2 regions of the Brachybacterium sp. sponge genome follow, and region 2 is predicted to be linked to the other one. Evidence: predicted binding sites of a transcription regulator. Region 2 holds the regulator's gene; the other holds the start of a gene.
What was found. Region 2 encodes HrcA, which represses chaperone genes, less so after heat shock. Its sites were predicted from a motif close to TTNGCACTCGNNNNNNNCGAGTGCNAA; they were not measured.

Region 1: groES (co-chaperone GroES) is a predicted target of HrcA. The motif match lies at 1,285-1,311, and genes of this name have one in related genera.

Annotation. Positions count from the first base shown of each region.
Region 1 is NZ_LRMP01000002.1:457,950-464,845, reverse strand. It holds gene groL (chaperonin GroEL) at 1-877, opposite strand, end outside; gene groES (co-chaperone GroES) at 881-1,177, opposite strand; gene A4A78_RS10120 (hypothetical protein) at 1,358-2,842, opposite strand; gene A4A78_RS17795 (hypothetical protein) at 3,168-3,332, shown strand; gene A4A78_RS10115 (metallophosphoesterase) at 3,466-4,320, opposite strand; gene A4A78_RS18305 (molybdenum cofactor biosynthesis protein MoaE) at 4,374-5,588, opposite strand; gene moaC (cyclic pyranopterin monophosphate synthase MoaC) at 5,685-6,203, opposite strand; gene glp (gephyrin-like molybdotransferase Glp) at 6,200-6,896, opposite strand, start outside.
Region 2 is NZ_LRMP01000004.1:110,332-117,227, forward strand. It holds gene hemW (radical SAM family heme chaperone HemW) at 1-1,024, shown strand, start outside; gene A4A78_RS15005 (iron chaperone) at 1,051-1,341, shown strand; gene A4A78_RS15010 (DUF4870 domain-containing protein) at 1,560-2,483, opposite strand; gene A4A78_RS15015 (DUF3097 domain-containing protein) at 2,687-3,583, opposite strand; gene hrcA (heat-inducible transcriptional repressor HrcA) at 3,727-4,728, shown strand; gene dnaJ (molecular chaperone DnaJ) at 4,801-5,919, shown strand; gene A4A78_RS15030 (16S rRNA (uracil(1498)-N(3))-methyltransferase) at 5,933-6,721, shown strand; gene A4A78_RS15035 (glycosyltransferase family 1 protein) at 6,792-6,896, shown strand, end outside.

The DNA of each region.
Region 1 (6,896 bases), on a different contig from region 2:
GCACGGCGATGTCCTGGAGCATGGCCTTGCGGCGGTCGCCGAAGGCGGGCGCCTTGACGGCCGCGCCCTTGAAGGCGCCGCGGATCTTGTTGACGACCAGCGTGGACAGGGCCTCGCCGTCGACGTCCTCGGCGATGATGAACAGCGGCTTGCCGCTCTCCACCACCTTCTCGAGCAGCGGGAGGATGTCGGCCACGGCCGAGATCTTGCCCTGGTGCAGCAGCACCTGCGCGTCCTCGAGGACGACCTCCTGGCGGTCCGCATCGGTGACGAAATGCGGGGAGATGAAGCCCTTGTCGAACTGCATTCCCTCGGTGAAGTCGAGCTCCATCGCGGTGGTGGAGGACTCCTCCACCGTGATGACGCCGTCCTTGCCGACCTTGTCGAAGGCCTCGGCGAGCAGGTCGCCGATCTCGCGGTCCTGGCTCGAGACCGAGGCGACCGAGGCGATCTGGGCCTTGCCGTCGACCGGGGTCGAGATCTCCCCGAGCTTCTCGGAGAGGGCCTCGACGGCCTTCTCGATGCCGCGCTTGAGGGCGGCGGGCGCCGCGCCCGAGGCGACGTTGCGCAGACCCTCGTGCACGATGGCCTGGGCGAGGACGGTGGCGGTGGTGGTGCCGTCGCCGGCCACGTCGTTGGTCTTGGTCGCGACCTCCTTGGTGAGCTGAGCGCCGAGGTTCTCGTAGGGATCCTCGAGCTCGATCTCACGGGCGATGGTCACGCCGTCGTTGGTGATGGTGGGGGCGCCCCACTTCTTGTCGAGGACGACGTTACGGCCCTTGGGCCCGAGCGTCACCTTGACGGTGTTGGCGAGCTTGTCCACGCCCCGCTCGAGCGCACGGCGCGCGTCCTCGTTGTACAGGATCTCCTTGGCCATGGATCAGGCCTCGATGATCGCGAGGATGTCGCGCGCGCCGAGGACCAGGAACTCCTCGTTGCCGTACTTGAGCTCGGTGCCGCCGTACTTGGAGAAGACGACCTTGTCGCCGACCTTGACGTCCATGGGGACGCGCTCGCCCTTGTCGTCGAAGCGACCGGCGCCGACGGCGACGACCTCGCCCTCCTGGGGCTTCTCCTTCGCGGTGTCCGGGATGACCAGGCCGGAGGCGGTGGTCTGCTCCGCCTCGAGCGGCTTGACGACGACGCGGTCCTCGAGGGGCTTGATGGAGACCGACATGCGGCTCACTCCTTCATGAAGAGACTGACTCTGTATGAGTTCGGGGTCGGGGCCCGGGTCCGATCGTCGTCGCGGTGCCGACCGGGACGGGTCCCTCGCGGCAGCTTCTGGCACTCTCGGCCATCGACTGCCAACGGCGCTCACTCTAGGACGACGGCTGGCACTCACGCAAGGCGAGTGCTAGATCTGAGCCGGGTGCCGGCTCGACGCGTCGCGCTGCACGCGTCGCCGCAGGCCACGCGACAGGAGGACGCCGAGGAGAAGGCCGAGAGCCGCGGCCGCGAACACCCCGATGATCAGCGCGATCCCAGGATCCAGCCCGGCGGTGGTCAGCGAGAGGACGCGATCACCGTACGCCTCGCGGTACCACTCGCCGCCCCGCAGGAAGGAGCCCGGGGCCAGCAGCAGTGCACCGAGGCAGCTGAGGATCAGCAGGAGGCCGCCGCACGCTCCCCAGCCGTGGAGCGTGCGGGCCCTGCGCCGAGCGAGCGGACGCTCGTGCACGACGTTCCCTGACTCCGCCAGCTCCGCGACTCCGGAGAGCGCGCCGATCACGATCAGGGACAGCAGCAGCGCCGCCGACGAGACGATCCCGATCCGCGGGATCGCGAGATCCCCGACCCAGTCCGGATCGATGCCCAGCACCCCCACCTGGATCCCGGTCGCGAGGACCACCAGCATGGCCGCGGCCTGGATCGCGATGCGGGTCCTGCCGAACCGGAGCGCGCGGCGACCGAGCTCGCGACGCTCAGACTGCCGCGCCTCCCACTCCGCTCGCCGGGCCCGCGCCTCCCCCTCCGCGACCCGCTGCGCGTCGATCTCCGCGGCGGCGACGGATGCCGCGGGCGCGTCCGGATCACCCCGGCCCGCGCGGTTCTCGGCGAGGAGGCGAGTGAGCAGCGGTGCGAGGACCAGACGGGAGCGCAGGGCCCGGATCGGGATGAGCCGGTCGCGGGTCTCCCGCGGCAGGTCGTCGAGGACGTCGAGGATCCGCCCCACCTCCCCCGGTCGCGGCAGCACCGACTGCACCTCGAGCAGCCCTCCGGGGTCCATCCGGTCCAGCTCCCGGACCGTCTGCTCGAGTCGGGGGATGAGCGTCTCGTATCCCGCCCGCCCCAGCGCGGGCAGGTCCAGTGCGGCGAGCCGGTCCTGCATCGTGCGGAGTTGCTCGGCGGCGACCCGGTGGTCCATGCCGATCAGCTCGGTGCGCACGCGCCGGCGGAGCAGAGCGTCGAGGACCTGTTCGGCGAGGTCGAGGACGACCCCGGCGCCGTCCTCGATCCAGCGCGCGAGCGTCGTGGCCGGCAGGTGCTCCTGGAGCTGTGCAAACGTCTCGGGGTCGGCGTCGAGGCCCCCGAGCCCGAAGGTCATGGTCCCGTCGTCGCCCGCCCCGAGCACCAGGTCGAGCTCCTCGAGGGTGGTGACCTCCTCGAGTCGTCGGACCTCGACGCCCTGGGCCCGCTGCACCTCGCGGCACTCCTCGAGGATCTCCTGCAGCACGCCGAGGCGTCGCACCGACTCCCGCGGGACGCCGAGCGCCAGGAGCAGCTGCCCGGCGGCGACCCAGAGGAAGGTCTCGTCGAGCCATCCGCGCATCCATCGGGGCACGGGCGTCCCGGAGTCCGCGCGGCGCGCGCCCGACCGACCGTCTCTCCCCCAAGTCATGTCCCGATTCTCGCCCACCCCGGGGAGTCGACGGGGCCGACGTCCGGGTTCTCGGAGCGCTGCGGCCTCCGGCTCCGGCGACCTCGGCCCCCGCGCCCCCGAAGGACGGCGCCCGCACCCCCGAAGGACGGTGCCCGCACCTCCGAAGGGCTCGAGAGATGCCCAGGTCACACCCTTTTTGTGAATCCGATAACTTGTCGTCCCCGGAGGCGTGACGCCGCCCCTGCGCGCGCGATAGGACTGGGGATGTCGAGACCGACGGCGCACCTGCGATCCAGGGCCCGTCCGCACCGCTCACGCCCCTCCGAACCCGAGGAGATTCTCCATGGCCTTCATCCGCACCCTCCGCTCCGCCCTCCGTCGCCGCGACGACCAGCTCGCGCAGGACATCGTCGAGGCGGGCGCGCACCGCGACCATCGCGCCGATGCCACCGCCTCCGTCGCCCGTCACGGCTCCCAGGGCATCCGCCCTTACGGCTTCGGCTACTGATCTCCCCCGGCGCGCGCCCTGCGCCGCCGACGACGACGCCCCTGCAGGCCGTGCCTGCAGGGGCGTCGTGCATGGCGCGGGCGCCAGGCCACTCAGTGCCCGGGCTCGGAGCGGCCGGGCGAGGTCCCGCCGGTCAGCGCCCGGCGGCCTCGAGGATCTGCGCGACCTGCTCGGGGGTGAAGCGGTAGACCGGGCGCTCCGCATCGGCGAGGGTGTCGCCGGCGTTCGGGAACACCGAGCTGACCACGCGCGGCGTCCCCTCCCCCAGCTCCACCAGGTTCACGCCGGACAGGGCGAGCGACTGCTCGTCCGCGCCCGCCCCGACGGGGTCGACGACGTTGGTGATCCCGGGGGCGACGTGCACCGGGATCCCGGCGATCTCGCCGGTCATCTCGTGGTGGTAGTGGCCCGAGAGCACGATCCGCACGTCGGAGCCGTCGAGCACCGAGGCGAGCTCGTCGAGCCCGTCGAGGTCGAGTCCGCGCAGCAGCGGGGTCGCCGCGACGAGCGGCGGGTGGTGGATCGCGAGCACGGTCCCGCCGGGCGCAGGCTCGGCGAGGACGCCGCGCAGCCAGTCCATCTGCTCGGGATCGAGGTGGCCGTAGCCGGCGCCGGGGACGCTCGAGTCGAGCACGACCACGCGGGCCCCGCCGGCGAGCGGCACGACCCGGTCCTGGCTCAGCGCGGTCCGCTCGCCCGGGACGACCGCCTCGCCGTAGACGGCGGAGACGTCGTGGTTGCCCATGACGATCGCGAGCGGCGCGTCGAGCGCGGCGGCGAAGGGGTCGAGGATCTCGTGGAGCAGGCGGTAGCTCTCGGCGGTGCCGTCCTCGGAAGCGTCGCCGGTGTGGACCACGGCGTCGATGTCCGCGAGGCCCTCCAGACGGGCCAGGAGCCCGCGCAGGGCCGCGGTGGTGTCGATCCGGTCGTAGTGGCGGGCGGACGGATCGCCGTAGAGGTGCGTGTCGGTCAGGTGCAGGATGCGCATGCCGGGAACGGTAGCGGCCGCAGGTGTCGCGCAGGTGTCGGAGTCGACCGGGTTCAGCCCAGCGCCCCCACCCATTCGCTCGCGCCGTCGTCGAAGACCTGGTGCTTCCAGATCGGGACGCGCAGCTTGACGGTGTCCACGAGCTCGTCGCAGGCGACGAAGGCCTGCTTGCGGTGCGGGGCCGCGATCGCGCACACGAGGGCGGAGTCGCCGATGGCGAGGGGGCCGACGCGATGGGCGACCGCGACGAGGACGTCCGGATAGCGCTCTGCGATCTCGGCGGCGACCTCGGCGATCACGGCGGGGGCGGAGGGGTGGGAGGTGTACTCGAGCCGGTCCACGCCGCGCCCGCCGTCGTGGTCGCGCACCACGCCGTCGAAGGTGACCACGGCGCCGCAGCGCGGGTCGGCCACTGCCTCCGCCATGGCGGCCACGGTGATCTCCTCGGTGCCGACCGCGGCATGGCGCACCCGCTGCGGGGCCTCCCCCATCGCGGGGTCGCCCGCGATCCGCAGCCCCTGGGCCTGGGCGTCGCCGCGCTCGTCGGCGCCGACCGCCGGGAAGGCGGTCGTACCGCGGGTGGGATCGGACTGGTCCGACGGGGTCGCCGGATCCGTCGCCTCCGCGATCGGGTCGGTCCCGCTCATCGCCGCCGTGGTCGTGGCGGCGCGGGCCGAGCCGGCCGAGTCGTCGGCCCCGTCGGCCCTCGCCCTGCTCTCCGGCCCGTGGTCCCCGCCGTCGCGCTGCTCGAGCAGGTGGTCCAGCAGCGGGTCGATCACGGCGATGCCGTCCTTCACCCCGCCGCGGGAGCCGGGCAGGTTCGCCACGAAGCTCCGTCCCGCCATGCCGGCGATGCCGCGGCTGAGCAGGGCGGTGGCCTTCGCCGACTCGCCCCGGCGGCGCACGGCCTCGAGGATCCCGGGCATCTCCCGTTCGATCAGCGGTGCGGTCTGCTCGGGGGTGACGTCGGTGGGGCTGATGCCGGTGCCGCCGGAGGTGATGACCACGTCGACCCCGTCGGCGATCGCCTCGGCGAGCGCGCGCCCCACTTCGGGGCCGTCGGCCACGACCTGCTTCTCGACGGGGGTCAGGCCCCGACCGCACAGCCATCGCTCGAGCCGCGGGCCGGTGCGGTCCTCGTAGGTGCCGTCGGCCGCGCGGGTCGAGGCGATGACGATCCGGGCGCTGCCGTGCAGGAGCGGCGGCGCGTCCGGATCCTCGCGCACCGTGCAGTCCTCGTCGGTGCGCCGGGCGGGCATCTGCCTCATCGTTCCTCCTCCTGCGTCATCGCTGGTGGCGCGCAGTCATCGCTGGTCATGCACGGCCATCGCTCGTCATGCGCGGCCCTCGCCGGTCGCGCGCGGTCATCCCTGGTCCTCACGGCGCCAGTCCCCGCTCTTCCCGCCGGACTTCGCGAGCACGCGGATCTCCTCGATCACGGCGAGGTGGTCCACGGCCTTGATCATGTCGTAGAGGGTCAGCGCCGCGGTGCTCGCCGCTGTCAGCGCCTCCATCTCCACACCGGTGACGCCCTTGGTGCGCACCCTCGCGGTGATCTCGACGCGGTCCCCGCGCGGGTCGAGGTCCACCTCGATGCCGGTCAGCGGCAGCGGATGGCACAGCGGGATCAGCTCGGCAGTGCGCTTGGCGCCCATGATCCCGGCCAGGCGCGTGGTGGCGAGCGCCTCGCCCTTGGGCAGGTCGCCGCTCGCGATCCGGGCCACCACGTCCTCCCGGGTGACGAGGACGGCGCGGGCGGTCGCCTCGCGGGAGGTGACCTGCTTGGCGGTCACGTCGACCATGTGGGCGGTGCCGTCGGCCCGCACGTGCGAGAGCTCGCCCGCGTCGGTCGACCGGCCGGCGGGGTCGGGGGCGGTGGTCATGAGTCTCCTCCGGGGATCAGCAGGGTCTCGAGCAGGTCGCCGTCGCGCACGACGGCGGTGCCGACGGGGACGATCGCGAGCGCATCGGCCGCGGCGTACCCGCCGATCAGGTGCGAGGACGCGCCGCCCACCAGGCGCACGTGCCCGGAGGGCAGGACCCTCGCCCGACGGTACTGCTCCAGGTGCTCGGGCGAGGACTCCTCGGCCTCGAGGCGGACGGGCAGGCGCAGCCGCCGGCGCGGCGGCGCGCCGAGGGCGGGGCGGGCGATCAGCTCGCAGCTCAGCAGCGCGGAGACCGGGTTGCCGGGGAAGGCGAGCCAGGGCACGCGCCGCCCGTCCACCTCGAGGGTGCCGATGCCCTGGGGGCCGCCGGGCTGCATCGCGAGGGTGGGGAAGGCGAGGGTCGTCCCGGGCAGTTCGGCGGCGTGGCGCACCACCTCGAAGGCACCCATGCTCACGCCGCCGCTGGTGACGATCAGGTCGGCGTCGTGCGCGAGGACCTCGTCGCGCAGTCGCTCCAGCAGCAGGGTCGCGTCGTCGGGTACGGCGCCGCGGTGGACCACCTCGGCGCCCGCCTCGGTGAGCGCGGCGGCGAGTCCGGGTCCGTTCGCGTCGTGGAGGGTGCCGGGGGCGGGCTCCGCACCCGAGGGGACGCGCACCTCGGACCCGGTCGAGAGCACCACGACCCGCACC
Region 2 (6,896 bases):
CGCGATGGCCGAGATGGACCTGACCCTCGCGGCGGACCGCGCGGCCGGGTACGAGTACGAGGAGATCTCCACCGTCTTCTTCGGCGGCGGGACCCCCACCCTTCTGCCCGCCGACGACCTCGTGCGGATGCTCGACCACCTCCGCTCGCTGATCCCGCTCGCGGACGACGCCGAGGTCACCACCGAGGCGAACCCCGACTCGGTCACCCGCGCCTCGCTCTCGCGCCTCGCCGACGGCGGGATCACCCGCGTCTCGATCGGCATGCAGTCCGCGGTCCCGTCGGTGCTCGCGACCCTGGACCGCACCCATGACCCCGAACGGGTGCCGCAGGTGGTCCAGTGGGCGAAGGACGCCGGGCTGCAGGTGAGCCTGGACCTCATCTACGGCACGCCGGGGGAGACCGTCGCCGACGTCGAGACCTCCGTGCGCGCGGCCCTGGCCTGCGAGGTCGACCACCTCTCCGCCTACTCGCTGATCATCGAGGGCAACACCGCCATGGCCCGGCAGCTGCGCCGCGGCGAGATCGAGGCGCCCGACCCCGACGACATGGCCGACAAGTACGAGCTCGTCGACGACCTCACGCGCGAGGCGCGCCTGACCTGGTACGAGGTCTCCAACTTCGCCCGCACCCCCGAGCACCGCTCCCGCCACAACCTCGCCTACTGGAAGGGCGGGGACTGGTGGGGGATCGGACCCGGCGCCCACCGCCACCGCGACGGCCTGCGCTCCTGGAACGTGAAGCATCCCAGCCGCTACGCGCGCATGCTCGCCTCGGGCGAACTGCCCGTCGCGGACCGCGAGCAGGTCGCCGCCGAGGACCGGCTCGTCGAGCGCATCATGCTCGAGCTGCGGATCGCCGACGGCCTCGCCGTCGACGTCGTGCCCGAGCAGAACCGCTCGATGCTCGAGGTGCACCGCGATCGGGGCCACCTCGATCCCGACGCCCTCGCCGCAGGCCGCGCGGTCCTCACCAGGGAAGGGCGTCTGCTCGCCGACGCGGTGATCCGCGACCTCGTGCCCTGAGACCCGTCGGCCGCGGAACGATCTCGATGACCGAGCCCGTCGAGTCCGAGGCGACCGAGGCGATCGATGGGGGCAGCCCCGCCTTCGTCCACCCCCGCGGCACGATCCTGCTCGTCATCAGCGCCCACAAGGCGCACGCGAACTTCACCGTCACCCCGAGCGCGAAGGAGGCCTTCGCCGCGGAGCTCGAGGGGCTCGAGACCGGCAAGGGCAGCGTGAAGCTCCCCTACGACGCGCCGGTCCTCGAGGATCTGCTGCGCCGCATGGCCCGTCACCGTCTGGCCGAGTTCGAGCAGGACGGCGTGAACTGGATGTGACGGGCCGCGGCGCCGTGCGGCAGGACCCGGTGCGCGGTGTCGAGTCCTGGCCCACGGCGTCCGGCCCGGGCGCGCGGTATCCAGTTCCGGCGCGCGGCATCCGGTTGTGGTGCGCGAGGTCGGTCGCCCGCGCCGCGACATGCAGGAGCCCCCGGGAGCGACTCCCGGGGGCTCCAGCGTCCGGCCGTCGGCCGTGACTCAGCTGCTGCGGACGCGGATCACTTCACGAGGCGGATGTTGACGGGGTAGTTCCACCACTCGCCCTGGTTGGCCTTCACCGCGCCGATGATGGCGAAGATGATGTGCACCAGCGCCGGGACGCCGATGAGGGCGAAGAGCACGGAGCCGAAGCCGAGGGTGATGATCGTGATGATCCCGAAGACGATGCCCAGCACGATCTCCGCGATCAGCGTCGCGATCGCCGCGTTCAGCGCCTCCGCCGCGTTGTAGCGGACGAAGCGGTTGCGGTCCTTGTAGACCAGGAAGATGATCAGCGGGCCGAGCCAGCCGAGGAAGCCGGCGCCGATCACGTAGCCGACGATCGCCGAGAGCTGCGCGAACATCGCCCACAGCTTCGTGTCGGACTCGGTGGTGGGCTGGCCGATCAGCGGGCCGTCGAAGACGCCCTTGACGTGGGCGGGGGCCTGGTCGGGGTTCATGGTTCCTCCGGCTGAGGTCTGTCCGTGGGCGGCGTAGGGAGCGTGCTGCTGGGCGTGCGGAGCATGGTGCTGCCCGTACGGCTGCTGGGCGTGGGCCTGTTGCGCGGAGGGCTGGGACGGCGAGGGCGCCCCGTAGGGGGAGGCCGGCGCTGCGGCCGGAGCGGCCGAGCTCGCGGACTGCCCGTAGGGATCCGCCTGCTGAGCGGAGCCCGGCTGCGCGTAGGGGTCCTGCTGCGCGAAGGGATCATGCTGCGCGGCGGGGGCCGGCTGCGCGCTGGGAGCGGACTGCGCGAACGGATCGTAGGGATGCTCTGACGGGTCCGAGGTCGCGCTGCCCTGCTCCTGCGGCGCGGGGGCGGCAGGGGTGTCGATGTCGAGGTGGTCCGAGGCCGGGCGCGCGGCAGGCTGCTCGGGCAGCGAGTCGGAGGCGGGGGTGCCGGGCTCGGTGCCGTACGGGTCGTGCGGATGCGGAGTCTGGCTCATGGGATCCTTCTTCGTCTCGGTCGGCGCGGGGGCCGTCGTCTCGGGTGACGGGTTCACCCTAACGAGCCGGAGACCCCGCGGTCAGCGCGGCGGTCCGCCGCATCCGCTGGGGGATATCCCCCTGGTGGACTCCCGAGAGTCGCCGTCGGCCGCGCCGAGAGGCGCATCGACGGCTCGCCTCCCCATCCCGTGCCGCGGCTCGGTCAGCCCTGGTCGACGGTGACGAAGTCGATGAGCTCCTCGATGCGCCCCGAGAGCGTCGGCTCGACATCGGCGTAGGAGCGGACCGTGGAGAGGATCCGCTTCCAGCCCAGGCCGATGTCGGCCTTGTCCTCGTGGGGCCAGCCGAGCGCGGCGAGGGAGCCGACCTTGATGTCCGTCCCCCTGGGGATGTGCGGCCACTCCTTCAGCCCCACTCGCGCGGGCTTCACGGCCTGCCACACGTCGACATACGGGTGGCCGAGCACGGTGACGTTCCCGCGGGCGCCCGGCAGGGCCATCACCTCGGCCGCGATGCGGGACTCCTTCGACCCCTTCACCAGGTGGTCCACCAGGATCCCGAGCCGGCGGCCGGGGGAGGGGCCGAACTCGCGCACGCGCTCTGCGAGGTTGTCGGCGCCCTCGAGCTGCTCGACGACGATGCCCTCGATCCGCAGGTCGTGGCCCCACACCTTCTGCACCAGCTCCGCGTCATGGGTGCCCTCGACCCAGATCCGCGACGCACGTGCGGTGCGCGCCTTCGCCCCCTCGACATACACCGAGCCGGAGGCGGAGCGCTTGCGGACCGGCGCCTTCTGCGCCGCCTGCGGGCGGGTGAGAACGACGGGCTGCCCGTCGATCATGAAGCCCGGCCCGAGCGGGAAGGTGCGGCGTCGGCCGCGGCCGTCCTCCAGCTCGACGATCAGCTCCCCGGCCGTCTTCTCCACGCGCGTGATCGCGCCGGTGAAGCCGGTCGAGGCCTCCTCGACGACGAGGTCGCGCTGCGCGGGGACCTCGCGGCCGACGGGGCGGCGGCGGTGATGGGCGGGCGGACCGGAGGAGAGCACATCGGCGCCGTACCGGTCGGGGAAGCGAGCAGGCGGGGTGGACACGGCGGACACTGTAGTCCCGTGGCGAACGCCTCCCTGCGAAGCACGCCGCGTACGCGTACGATTGGCACTTGGCATGGGAGAGTGCCAATGTCCAGGGAGACCCGGGCGCCGGGACGCCCCGGTGCCGGACCGCGCGGCAGGAGGTGCACGACATGGACGACCGCAAGCTCCAGATCCTCGGCGCCATCGTCGAGGACTACGTCTCCACGCGCGAGCCCGTCGGCTCGAAGTCGCTGCTGGAGCGGCACGAGCTCGGCGTCTCCGCGGCGACCGTCCGCAACGACATGTCCGTCCTCGAGGAGGAGGGGCTGATCCACCAGCCCCACACCTCCGCCGGCCGCGTCCCCACCGACAAGGGATATCGCGCCTTCGTCGACCACGTCGCGATGGTCAAGCCCCTCTCCGTCGCCGAGAAGCGAGCGATCCGCACCCTGCTCGAGGACGCGGGGGACGTCGAGGAGCTCCTGGCCCGCACCGTGCGCCTCCTCGCCCAGCTCACCCAGCAGGTCGCGATGGTGCAGTACCCGGCCCGGCGCCAGGCCCGCATCCGCCACGTCGAGCTCGTGAAGGTCGCGGACTCGCTGCTGCTGGTCGTGCTGATCACCGAGTCGGGGCGGGTGGACCAGCGCACCGTCCCCGTCGTCGCCGGTCGCCCCGCCGAGTACTACGCGGCGCTGCGCGACCAGCTCAACCGCGCCGTCGCCGGCCGGGAGGTCACCGACCTCGCCGTGCCGCTGACGGACTACCTCGAGTCCCTGCCCGTCCCTGAGCGGCCCGCCGCCGCGGAGGTGGCCGAGGCGCTCACCGCGCTGGCCGCGACCCGCGCCGAGGACCGCATCATGATGGCGGGCACCGCGAACATCGCCCGCTCCGCCGAGGACTTCGCCCGCGACGTCGAGCCGCTGCTGGACGTCCTCGAGGAGCAGCTGGTGCTGCTGCGCCTGTTCACCGAGATGCACGTCTCCCCGGGGGATGTGCAGGTGCGGATCGGCACCGAGCTCCACGACCGGGCGCTCCACCAGGCCGCGCTCGTCGGCGCGGGCTACGGCGCGGGCTCCCACCTCGCGATCCTCGGCCCCAGCCGCATGGACTACGCGGCCGGGATCTCGACCGTCCAGGCGATCGCCCGCTACGTCTCCCGATTCCTCGAATGACCGCGCCGGCGGGCCTCCGCGCCCGTCGCCGGCCGTCACCGAACTCCGACCCCCTGTGAAGGACCCACGCCTGTGAACGACGACTACTACGAGCTGCTCGGCGTCTCCCGCGACGCCTCGACCGAGGAGATCAAGAAGGCGTACCGCAAGCTCGCCCGCACCCTCCACCCGGACGTCAACCCGGACCCGGAGGCGGCGGAGAAGTTCAAGAAGGTCTCCCAGGCGTACGAGACCCTCTCCCATGCGGACAAGCGTCGCCAGTACGACATGGGAGGCGGCCCGGGCATGGGCGGCTTCCCCGGCGGCGGCGCCGGCTTCGATTTCAACGACATCTTCGACATGTTCGCCGGAGCCTCCGGGATGCGCGGGCGCAACCAGGGCCCCGTCCCGCGCCAGCGCCGCGGCGGCGACGTGCTGCGCCGAGTGAAGATCGAGCTGCGCGACGTCGTCTTCGGCACCGAGCAGGAGGTCACCTTCCGCACCGCCGTGCTGTGCGAGCGCTGCTCCGGCTCCTGCGCCGAGCCGGGCACCAGCCCCACCCGTTGCACCGCCTGCAACGGCTCGGGCCACGTCCAGCGCGTCCAGCAGTCGCTGCTGGGCCAGATGGTCACCATGGCGCCCTGCCCCACCTGCGAGGGCCACGGCGACGTGATCGAGAGCCCCTGCACCGGCTGCTCCGGCCACGGCCGCACCGCCACCGAGCGCACCGTCACCGTGCGCATCCCCTCCGGCGTCGAGAACGGCACCCGCATCCAGCTGCGCGGCGAGGGGGAGACCGGCGAGGCCGGCGGCCCCTCCGGCGACCTCTTCGTGGAGCTGTCCGTCAAGGACCACGAGATGTTCGACCGCTCCGGCGACGACCTCGTCACCACGGTCGCGGTGCCGATGACCACCGCCGCGCTCGGCGCGACGATCCCGCTGGAGACCTTCGACGGGGAGCAGGAGCTCGCCATCCGCCCCGGCGCCCAGCCCGGCGAGGAGATCCTCCTCAAGGGCCTCGGCGTGACCCCGCTGCGCCGCGAGCGCCGCGGCGACATCCGCGTGGTCCTCGACGTGGACGTGCCCACCGCGCTCACCGACGAGGAGCGCGAGCTGCTCGAGCGCTTCGCCGCCCTCCGCGGCGACGAGGCCACCCGCCCCAAGAACCACGGCGGCCCGTTCGCGAAGCTCCGCGAGCGCCTGAACCTCTGAGACGGGAGAGCCAGTGCCCACCACCCCGCCCGGCTTCCTGATCCTCGACGAGGCCCTCGCCGCCGCCCGTGAGGGAGACCAGCTCGAGCTCGCCGGCGACGAAGGCCGCCACGCGGCCAAGGTCGCCCGGATCGGGGTGGGGGAGCAGCTGCTCCTCACCGACGCCCCCGGCCGACAGGTCCTCGCCGAGGTCACCGCCGCCCGCAAGGAGGCGCTCGACCTGCGCCTGCTCGCGGATCCGTCCCCGGCCGTGCAGCGCCTGCCCCGCCTCGCGCTGGTGCAGGCCCTCGCCACCGGCGGCCGCGACGAGCAGGCCGTGGAATCCGCGACCGAGCTCGGCGTCGACCGCATCGTCCCGTGGATCGCGAAGCGCTCCGTCTCCGTGTGGCGCGGGGAGAAGCTCGCCAAGGGCCGCGCGAAGTGGGAGGGCACCGCCCGCGCCGCCGTCAAGCAGTGCCGCCGGCCCGGCATCCCCGCCGTCGACGCCCCGATGACCACGAGCGCGCTGGTCGAGGACCTGCGCGCCCGCGCGGCCGACGGGACTCTCGTGCTCGTCCTGCACGAGCAGGAGTCCGTCGGCGTGATGAGCCTCGCCGAGGAGCTGCGCGGTGCGAGCGAGGCCGGCATCGAGGAGATCGTCGTGGTCGTCGGCCCCGAGGGCGGGATCGACGAGTCCGAGCTGGAGGCGCTGCGCGAGGCCGGTGCCCGGACGGTGCTGCTGGGCCCCGAGGTGCTGCGCTCCTCCACCGCCGGCCCCGCAGCCCTCGCGGTGCTCAGCGCGCTGGTGGGCCGCTGGGGCTGAGCCGTCGGATCCGAGGGGATTCCGGGAAACCGCTTGTGCGCCCGGTGTCTCCCTGCAAGGCTCGTGACCCATGCGAGTCAGCGTCGACGCCTTCGTGGCCAGCCCCGGTTTCGGGGGATTCATCAGCTACATCGGCGGTCTCTGCTCCGCTCTCGCCGCCCGGGACGACGTGGAG